Regions from separate parts of the Streptomyces sp. NPDC044064 genome, predicted to be linked through region 2. Evidence: riboswitches for the same ligand, from Rfam matches in the RefSeq annotation. Region 2 holds a riboswitch; each other region holds the start of a gene.

Region 1 (3,266 bases), on a different contig from region 2:
CTCGGAGAAGGACTCCGCGCCGATCGGGGCGATCATGAACTCCTGGATGTCCACGTTGGAGTCGGCGTGCGAGCCGCCGTTCAGGATGTTCATCATCGGCACCGGCAGCAGGTGCGCGTTCGGGCCGCCCAGGTAGCGGAAGAGCGGGAGGTCGCTGGCCTCGGAGGCGGCGTGGGCCACGGCGAGGGAGACGCCGAGGATGGCGTTGGCGCCGAGGGAGCCCTTGTTGTCGGTGGCGTCCAGGTCGAACATGGCCTGGTCGATCAGGCGCTGCTCGGTGGCGTCGTAGCCGACCAGCTCCGGGCCGATCTGCTCGATGACGGCGAGGACGGCCTTCTCGACACCCTTGCCCTGGTAGCGGTTCGGGTCACCGTCGCGCAGCTCGATGGCTTCGAAGGCACCGGTGGAGGCGCCGGACGGGACGGCGGCACGACCCGTGCTGCCGTCGTCGAGGCCGACCTCGACCTCGACCGTGGGGTTGCCTCGGGAGTCCAGGATTTCCCGGGCTACGACGACGTCGATGGACGGCACGAGCATCTCCTTCGTGGATGTGACGCTGGTTGTGCGGGGCTTGTGTGCCTTGCGCCTAGAGCCTAACCGTCCCGGGGGCTTCGGCCACCGACCGACCGTCCCGTGGACAGGTAGGAACAGGGAGACCGTACCTATTGTTCAGGCTCGGAACAAAGAGGCCTGTGGATGAGGCCCGGCCGAAGAGTGGGAAACGGGCGGGAAGACGGAGAGGAATCGGGGCGGGGAGCAGGCTGGGGACACAAACAACCCCGCCCCGGCGCGTACGGGGGAAAACGCGCCGGGGCGGGGAGCCCGTGGGGACGGGGGGATGCCCCTCACGAGGCCTTCAGATTGGGGGCAGGCCTTGTGAGAGCACTGTGGTTCCGGTGGGAGCCAGGTGTCACTTCAGGTGCAGCTGCTGGCCCGGGTAGATGAGGTTCGCGTCCTGGACGATGTCCTTGTTCAGCTCGAACAGCTTCTTCCAGCCGCCCTTGACCTTGTGCTTCTCGGCGATCGTGCTGAGGGTGTCGCCCTTGGCCACCTTGTACTCGCCGTCGCCCTTCTTGACCTTCTTGCCGGTCGGGGTGGTGACGGTCTGGCTCGCGGCCGGACGCTCGGCGGAGCGGGAGGCGGCCTGCGGCTCGGCGGCGCGGGTGGTGGTCGTGGTGGTCTTCGAGGAGCTGCCGCTCGACGGGGCCGCCGCGGTACCGCTGTACGGGGTGCTCGACAGGCCCGTGCCGCAGACCGGCCAGGCACCCTTGCCCTGGGAGGCGAGGACCTTCTCGGCGACGGTGATCTGCTGCTGCTTGGTGGCCAGGTCGGCGCGGGCGGCGTAGGCCGTGCCGCCGTAGGCGGCCCAGGTGGAGGCGGAGAACTGCACGCCGCCGTAGTAGCCGTTGCCGGTGTTGATCGACCAGTTGCCGCCGGACTCGCACTGGGCGACCGCGTCCCACTCGGAGGCGGTGGCGGCGGAGGCGTTGCCGGCCGCCATCAGCGGGGCGGCGACGACGGCGCCGGTGACACCGGCGAGCGCGATGGCACGGGTGGCCTTGAACGGACGACGGTGCTTGCCCTTGCCGGAAAACAGCATGGATCGATCCCCTCACCGACGCCTGCGAGGTGAGCTGTCGGATTCGGGCCGGTTGAGTTGCCCGGCCGCGACCCTCACGGGACGCGGCTTCACCCCAAGCCAGTGCCGGCATCAACTGCCGTTCCTGGCGCTTACCTTGGGTCCCCCGCTCCTGCCTACGGCGCATGACGCGACGACTGTTCCCGGGCGACCGCTGGCAGGACTCGGCGTTGCGGATGCCGGGGCTCGTGGTGACGAGCGGCCTTGACCGTAGACAGGCGATCGGCGGAATTTCAAAGACGATCAGGGCTTCTGAGACTCATCCCACACTTTCACCAAAACGGACATTAGTGAGCGAAGCGGGGCGTCAACTCCCGCTACTCGTCGCCCTTTTCGGTACCGACTTTCAGGGTCTGACCGGCACTGATGTGGTTCGGGTCGGCGCCGATGGCCTTCTTGTTCTCGGCGTAGAGCGCGTGCCATCCGCCGTCGAGGTCAAGGGAGTCGGCGATGGAGACGAGGGTGTCGCCCTCGTGGACGACGTAGGTGCCCGCCTCTCGGCCGGCGTGACGGCCCGACGGGGCGTCATTCTGTCCGTTTGCCGCACTTTCATCCGCACTGCCACCGCGGTGGCGCCCGCCACTGCCGAGGGCGCCGGTGTCGACCAGGCTCCAAGAGCTGCTGGTCTGCCACGAATTGTCCGAGTCCTCCGTTGCGGGATCCGTGGTGACGGACTCGCCATCCTGAGCCTGCCCCGACCCGGGCGATGCGGATTTGTCGGACTTGGGGGTGTCTGCACCCTTGCTGGAACCCTTGGAGTCGGCACCCTTGTCGGCACTCGGGGACGGCTTGCCCTTCGCATCCGAGGAGGAGTCGGACGAGGGTGACGAGGAGGGCGAATCCGGCAGTCCGGACGAGTCGGAATTCTCGTCGGAGTCGGAGTTGTCGTCCGAGCTGGACGAGTCCGAGGACTTGGAGGAGTCACCGGAGTGACCGGAGCCCGAGTCGGAGCCCGAGACGCCCGTGTCGACGTCCACGGAGCCGGACTTCGAGGTCATGCCGGAGAGCAGGGCGCAGGTGGCCCAGGGAGTGGTGCCCTGGTCGGCGAGAATCTTCTCGGCGACGGCGATCTGCTGCGAACGGCTGGCCTGGTCGGCGCTGAAGGCGTACGTCGTGCCGCCGTACTTGTCCCAGTCGTCCTGGGATATCTGCAGGCCGCCGTAGTAGCCGTTGCCGGTGTCGGCGCTCCAGGAGCCGCCGCTCTCGCACTCGGCCACCTTGTCCCACGTGGTGCCGTCGGCCGCGTTGGCGCTGGCCGCGCCGAGGAGCGGGATGGCGATGGCGGAGCCGGTCACGCCGGCCGCGACGAGGAGGGCCGGAGCCTGACGGGGGCGACGGTGACGACCGTTCCCGGAGAGCATGCGGAAGCCTTTCGTGCGACAGCGGGGCCGGCGTGGCCGATGGAACTCGGGGGCCACGCTGATGAGTGAACGTATAGGCAGACGATCACTTGTCACAAGTTAATGCCGCGCAGATCACGTGAAGATCACAGAAGAGAGTGCCTGTCATGTTCGACCGGGCGAACCTCTGCCCGCGTCCGGCCCGTTCGAGCCGCACTCAGGGAACGGGCGTGAACTCCACGGGGAGGGTGCGCAGGCCCCGCATGATGAGCCCGCCGCGCCAGCGC
Region 2 (3,266 bases):
GGGCTCATAACCCAGAGGTCGCAGGTTCAAATCCTGTCCCCGCTACTGAAGGCTCAGGGCCGGAATCCAGCAATGGATTCCGGCCCTGAGTGTTTCCCGGCGTTCCCCGGCGGAACGCAGGGCATCCCTCTGCGGAACGCAGAGTGGCATGCGTCACAGTCGGTCATCCGCTCGGTCCACAGCAGTCGCCCGCCCTTTCCGCTCCAGCCACGCTGGACGCAGGTCAAGGACACGGGAGACGAGCAGTGCGCCCTGGTGAGCTGGAGGAGAGCCCGTACGCCTGGGCCGACGGCCGACTCCCGGGTGAGCCCGCCCCGGACCCAGGCCCGGGCGCGGACCGCGCACCCCTGCCACCGGACGGACGCCGCGTCCGCCCGCCCACCCCGCGCGCCCTGGCCCGCGCCCTGCCCGCCCTCCTGATCGCCGCCGGGATCGGGTACGACCTGCTCACCCCGCGCGCCTTCACCGCCGTGCCCTTCTTCACGGCCGCCCCGCTGATCGCCGCGCCCCTGTCCTCGCTGCGCACCACGCTCCTCACCGGCCTCGCCGCCCTGGCGGCCACCGTCGTCGTCCGCACCCAGTTCGATCCCGACATGGACGTGCACACGATCACCGAGGTCGTCACCGTGGCCACGGTCGCCGTGCTGGCCGCCGCCATCAACCGTGTCCTGCGCCTCGGCGACCGGCGGCTCGCCTCCGCCCGGGAGATCGCCGAGGCCGCCCAGCGGGCCGTCCTGCCCGAACCGGACGACCGCATCGCCGGCTTCGACATCGCGGCCCGCTACGAGGCGGCGCAGGAGGACGCCTTCATCGGCGGTGACCTGTACGCGGTGCAGGACAGCCCGCACGGGGTGCGGCTGGTCGTCGGGGACGTGCGCGGCAAGGGCATGGGTGCGGTCGCCGCCGTCGCCGTGGTCATCGGGGCGTTCCGGGAGGCCGCCGAGCAGGAGGCCACGCTGGAGGCGGTGGCCGCGCGGCTGGAGCGGGCGCTGGCCCGCGAGGGCACCCGGCGGGACGGGATCGACGCCTTCGAGGGCTTCACCACCGCCGTCCTCGCCGAACTCCCGCACGGTGGCAACGGCGACGGTGTGGTCCGGATCGTCAACCGCGGCCACCCGCCACCGTTGCTGCTGCACGAGGACGGCACCCTGCGCACGCTGGCCGTGCGCGAACCCGCGCTGCCGCTCGGCATGGCGGATCTCGGCCGGTGGCCCGACCGCGCGACCGAGTCCGGCTTCCCGAGCGGTGCCACCCTGCTGCTCTACACGGACGGCCTGTCCGAGGCCCGCGACGTCCACGGCCGCTTCTACGACCCGCTGCGCCGGCTCGCCGGACGCCGCTTCCCGGACCCTCGCTCCCTGCTCGGCCGCCTCGCCGCGGAGGTGCGCCGGCACTCCGGGGGCGGGATGGCGGACGACATGGCGCTGCTGGCCGTACGGCGACCCTGACACCCTGCGGTATCACCCACGGTGATCGGACGGACGCCCTCCGCATAACATCTGAGACACCATCAAAACTGCCGAGACTCCTGGACGTCGGTCAACTCGCCCGTTTTCCACCGGTCGTGACGCCTAAGTCCGCCCTGAAATCCGTTAATGATCAAGCAGAACGGCTTGGAATCTGACGTCCGGGTCTATTAACGTTCGATAACGCAGCGCGGTCGTCCCAGCCGTCACAAGAGGCGGCTCCGTGCGCACGCGCCGAATCCCGCAAGGGAACCGGGGAACCACCACCTTGGGGTGAATCACGCGGATGCCGCCGTGGAAGCACGGCAGGTATACGCGCGTAGGAGACCTTCCTGCTCCGAACCCGTCAGCTAACCCGGTAGGCGGAGGAAGGAAAGGAGTGCGCCTTCGTGGCGTCCAACCGGCCTGCCCCAGAAGCCCCGTTCATGCCGAGCGAGACCGAGACGTTCAGTTACTTCGGCGCTCAGCGCACCGACGAGGGCCCCTGGGAAGAGTGGAACCCCACCGAGGAGTCCATACGGCCGGTACGCGGTCGGCACCGCGTCGCGAAGCAGCGCGGCGGCGGACTCGCCCGCAGCTCCACGGTCCTCGGCGTCGGTGTCATCGCCGCCGTCGGCGCGGGCGGCATGGCCAGCGCCCACACCGGCAAGCCGCCGGTCTCCATCTCCATGCCCGACCTGGACTCTGTCGGCTCCCTGTTCGACGGCGGCTCCTCCGACGCGTCCAAGGCCACCACGGCCTCGCTGAGCAACGTCGGCACGACCGACGCCGACAGCGACCAGGGCGACGCGGGCGAGGCCCTGCGCAACCGCATCATGGCCCAGGCCGAGCAGCAGCAGAGCAAGGCCGACATCAAGGCCACCGCGGTGGCGGCGGCCGCCGCCGAGAAGCAGGCCGCCGACGCGGCCGCCAAGGCGCAGAAGGCCGCCTCGGCCAAGGCCGCCGAGGCCAAGAAGGAGGCCGAGGCCGCGGCCAAGAAGAAGGCCGAGGAAGAGCGCCTGGCCGAGCTGGCCAAGCAGTACAAGCTCCCGGTCGTCTCGTACACGATCACCGGCACCTTCGGCCAGCCCGGATCGATGTGGTCCTCCGGCTACCACACCGGCCTCGACTTCGCCGCGCCCACCGGCACCCTCATCAAGGCCATCCACAGCGGCACCATCACCCAGGCGGGCTGGGCCGGCGCCTACGGCTACCGCACCGTCCTCACCCTGGACGACGGCACCGAGCTGTGGTTCTGCCACCAGTCCTCGATCGGTGTCTCCGTCGGTCAGAAGGTCAGCACCGGCGACGTCATCGGCCGTGTCGGTGCCACCGGCAACGTCACCGGCCCGCACCTCCACCTGGAGGTCCACCCGGGCGGCCAGGCCACCGGCATCGACCCGATGACGTGGCTGCGCGGCAAGGGCCTCACCCCCTGAGCGGCCCGCGGGCCCGTTCCTGACCCACCCCTCATCCGGTCCCCGGCCCACCTGTTCACATCCCGTTCGCAGCAATTCCGGAATGGGTGGGACGGCAGTGATCGTTGAACTGAAGCATGAACGGCTCTCATGCTTCCCTGCGCACACTCGGCTCCTCCGACCTCCAGGTCTTCCCCCTCGCCCTCGGCGGCAACGTCTTCGGCTGGACCGCCGACGAGGAGACCTCCTTCGCCGTCCTCGACGCCTACACGGCCGCCGGCGGCAACTTCGTCGACACCGCCGACGCCTACTCGGCGTGGATCGAGGGCAACAAGGGCGGGGAGTCCGAGACGATCATCGGCAAGTGGGTCAAGGCCCGAGGCAACCGCTCCGACGTCGTGAT
Region 3 (3,266 bases), on a different contig from region 2:
TGATGCAGTCGACCATCTCGCGCATCAGGTCCTCGTCGAAGACGTTGATGAAGTCGCCGTGGTCGGTGACCGGCTTGTGCAGCTGCTCGGGGAAGGAGTCCACCGCGAAGAACGGCACCGTCCGCCCGCCGTCGTCCAGGCTCGGCGCGGCGACGTCGTAGACGATGCGCTGGACCAGCTGCGGGATCGCCCGGAAACCCTCGGGACAGGCGCCGTCGGGGCCGGCGAAGGCCACGTGGGTGCGGTGGTTGGCGCTGTCGATGTTGCGGCCGTCCCAGCAGCTCTGGAAGTGGAAGGTGCGCACCACGTCGCTGCCGGACGGACACAGCGGGTACTTGTCCTTCAGCTGCCGGTCCTCGAAGCCGGTGCAGCTCCATGAGGCGTTGGCGTTGGTGGGGCCGTTGACGAAGGCCTTGGCGTCGCCGGTGATGATGCGCAGCAGGCGCGGCATCTCGGTGACCTTGCCGCGCGGGCTGCCCACGAAGGTCAGCGTCACCTGCTTGGCCGTGACGATCTGGCCCGCGTTGCCCTCCGTGCCGCCGCCCGGGGCGCCGGCGTCCCGTTCCTGCTTGCCGTTCTGCAGCCGCAGCACCGGCCAGTAGTACGTGGACTTGTCGCCCTGGTCCACACAGCTGGTCTGGGCGTTGGCCAGGACGTCGTCGCTGGCGAAGGCGTTGTTGGACTGGTTGCCGATGTAGTCGTGGAAGTGGTGGGCGCCGTTGGAGACGCCGGGTGCGACGATCACGTTGTCCGAGTTGAACAGGCCGCCCGCGTTGACACCGCACTCGGAGGTGAACGTGCCGCGCGAGGCGTCGTCCTGCTGGGGCGGGTTCGGCACGTTCGGCTGTACGGAGGTGATGTCCGCGTAGTCGGAGGCGACGGGGCCGTTGCCGCCCTGGCCGGCACCGTTCTGGCCCTGGCCGGAGCCCTGCTGGGCTCCGTCGCTCGGGGCGGCGCTGCCCTGGCCGGCGTTGCCGGTGTCACCGCCCGCACCGTCCTGGGCGGGGCGCAGGGTGCAGGCGGCGAGGGACTCCAGTCCTTCCGGCCGGTCGCCCGCCTGGTCGATGGCGGCGGCGATCCGCTCGATCGTGGCCGACCGCTTCTCCTTCAGCGGGTTCATGATGGGCTCGTCCGCGGCCGTGGGGTCCTGGCGCACGGACTCGGCCGACGCCTGAAGTTGCTGGTACGCGGCCGCTGTCTGCTGGTCCAGCTGGGCGAGTTCACGGTCGACGGCCTCACGGGCGTCGTCCGGCACCGTCGTCAGGCGGCTGCCGACGTCCGGGCAGTCGATCGTGGCCATGCCCGCGGAGCGGACCTGTCCGGTCGCGTCGGTGCCGCCGCCCCATGTGCCCTCGGTGGCCGAGGCGTAGACATTCGCCGCGACGAGCCCGCCTCCGCCCAGCATCAGGGCGACCGCTGCGAAGGTCGCGCGTCGTGCACGGGTCGGGCGTCTGCGCGTGTTGCGTCCCACGGAAGTACCTCTGAGTCTGTCGAGCGGCTCGCATGGAAATCCCCCGCCCCATACGGATCCGAGCGCCCGAGTGTTCAGGCGTCCCGAGAATTCATCAGAATCTCATAGGCACCGTGCCACCCAGAGGGTGAGTCATCTCGAATGCCAAGACGAACATCACATATCTGTATCGGACATTACGCACTTCAACCTTCACACGGGCCACACAAATTGGCTAGGTTGACGGCCAGGCCGCACGGCTCCCCCGGCGAACCGCGCCGGGCCGCGTGGCCTCCGCCGAATCCGGTGCACCGTGGAGTGCGACCGGAACCGGGGACCCGACCGACTTCGGGGTGAATCGGCCAACGCCCTTGCAGGCGAAGGCCGTAGGGCACGCCTTCCGGAACCGACCGCCCGAACCCGACAGCTGACTCGGTAGGCGGAGCACGGAAGGAGTGCGTCCCTTCATGGCGACGGACAGCCGCGACGAGGTCCGGCAGCGGATCAACTCCCTCTACGACCGGGCCGAGGTCGACACGGGGAACTTCAACGCGACACGGGCCATGGCGGGGGCGACACGGACTCGTGGTGTTCCGCTGGCCAAGCGGCCGGAGCGGCGCTCGGATCCGGCGCTCGACGAGGTGGCCAAGGAGTGGTTCGATGGGGCGCGGGCCAAGCTCGGCCCCTCCGTACCCGCGGTCCTGCCGGCGGACCGGATGCCCGACCGGCCGGCCACCCCGGCCCGTTCCTCGGACCGCGGCGGCGGCGATCGCCCCGGTGGTGACCGGGAGGCGCCGCGACGCGGTCTGCCGGAGCTGCCCGCCGGACCCTCGGGGCGGACGGATGCCCGTGCGCTGCCGGAGCTGCCGAGTGGGGCCGTAGCCGAGCTGACCGCTCGGTCCGTCCCCGAACTTACGAGCCGCGCCGTTCCCGAACTGACCAGCCGGGCCATGGAAGCAGCGGGCGACCGCACCGCGCTGGAACTCCCCGGCCGAGCCGCTGCCGAGCCGCCGAGCCGGGCCATGCTGGAACCGGCGGGCCGTACCTCGGCGCAGCCGGCCGCCCTGCCTCTCCCCGCCGCCCCGGCGGCCCCGCAGCAGGAGCCCCGGGCACTGCCCGCCCCCGCCGCGGGGTCCCGGCGGCCCGCCCCGGCGGCCTCCAAGGCGGAGAACCGGCGCAAACTCGCCGCGGCCCGGGACGTGTTGTCCCGCGGCAACGCCCTGGGCCCCGCAGCCGCCACGCCGGACGCCCTGGGCGCCGCGGGGGGCCAGGCGTCGCAGCCGGCCGAGGACCAGTGGCGCGCACCGCAGTGGGCGGCACCCGGTGTGTTCCCGGCACAGGATGCGGCCGGCTCGCTCGGCGCGGCCGCGCTTCCTGCGGGCACCGAGCCCTACAACCGCCCGGCCACGACGGCCCCTCTGCCCGACACGGGCTCCTTCGCCACGCCACTGCCCGCAGGCCTTCAGCCCGACACCGGGTCCTTCGCGGCGCCACTTCCGGCCGCCACCAGCGCCTTTGCCTCCCCCCTCCCCACCGACACCGGGTCCTTCGCCGCACCGCTTCCGGCCGACACCGGGTCCTTCACCGCACCCCTCCCCACCGACACCGGCGCCTTCGTGGCGCCTCTCCCCACCGACACCGGGGCCTTCGCGGCACCCCTTCCGACCGACACCGGCGCCTTCGCCTTCCCCCTCCCCACCGACACCGGGTCCTTCGCCGCACCACTTCCGACCGACACCGGCGCCTACGCCGCGCCGCTTCCGGCCGACGCCGGCGCCTTCGCCTTCCCCCTCCCCACCGACACCGGGTCCTTCGC

The links. Region 2 has a riboswitch for cyclic di-AMP ahead of AC07DS_RS41780 (M23 family metallopeptidase). Riboswitches for the same ligand answer to the same signal wherever they lie in the genome.
Region 1: linked by a shared signal. The riboswitch ahead of AC07DS_RS13010 (transglycosylase family protein) and the one ahead of AC07DS_RS41780 (M23 family metallopeptidase) in region 2 are both predicted to bind cyclic di-AMP.
Region 3: linked by a shared signal. The riboswitch ahead of AC07DS_RS00655 (C40 family peptidase) and the one ahead of AC07DS_RS41780 (M23 family metallopeptidase) in region 2 are both predicted to bind cyclic di-AMP.

The regions. Positions count from the first base shown of each region.
Region 1 covers NZ_JBWKFN010000006.1:334,785-338,050, reverse strand. Annotated here, with positions in the region: gene eno (phosphopyruvate hydratase) at 1-537, opposite strand, end outside; gene AC07DS_RS13010 (transglycosylase family protein) at 911-1,600, opposite strand; cyclic di-AMP (ydaO/yuaA leader) riboswitch at 1,605-1,773, opposite strand; gene AC07DS_RS13005 (transglycosylase family protein) at 1,957-3,000, opposite strand; gene AC07DS_RS13000 (cytochrome P450 family protein) at 3,197-3,266, opposite strand, start outside.
Region 2 covers NZ_JBWKFN010000041.1:45,449-48,714, forward strand. Annotated here, with positions in the region: tRNA gene AC07DS_RS41770 (tRNA-Met) at 1-45, shown strand, start outside; gene AC07DS_RS41775 (PP2C family protein-serine/threonine phosphatase) at 246-1,448, shown strand; cyclic di-AMP (ydaO/yuaA leader) riboswitch at 1,689-1,846, shown strand; gene AC07DS_RS41780 (M23 family metallopeptidase) at 1,856-2,884, shown strand; gene AC07DS_RS41785 (aldo/keto reductase) at 3,001-3,266, shown strand, end outside.
Region 3 covers NZ_JBWKFN010000001.1:132,995-136,260, forward strand. Annotated here, with positions in the region: gene AC07DS_RS00650 (DUF1996 domain-containing protein) at 1-1,405, opposite strand, end outside; cyclic di-AMP (ydaO/yuaA leader) riboswitch at 1,736-1,907, shown strand; gene AC07DS_RS00655 (C40 family peptidase) at 1,918-3,266, shown strand, end outside.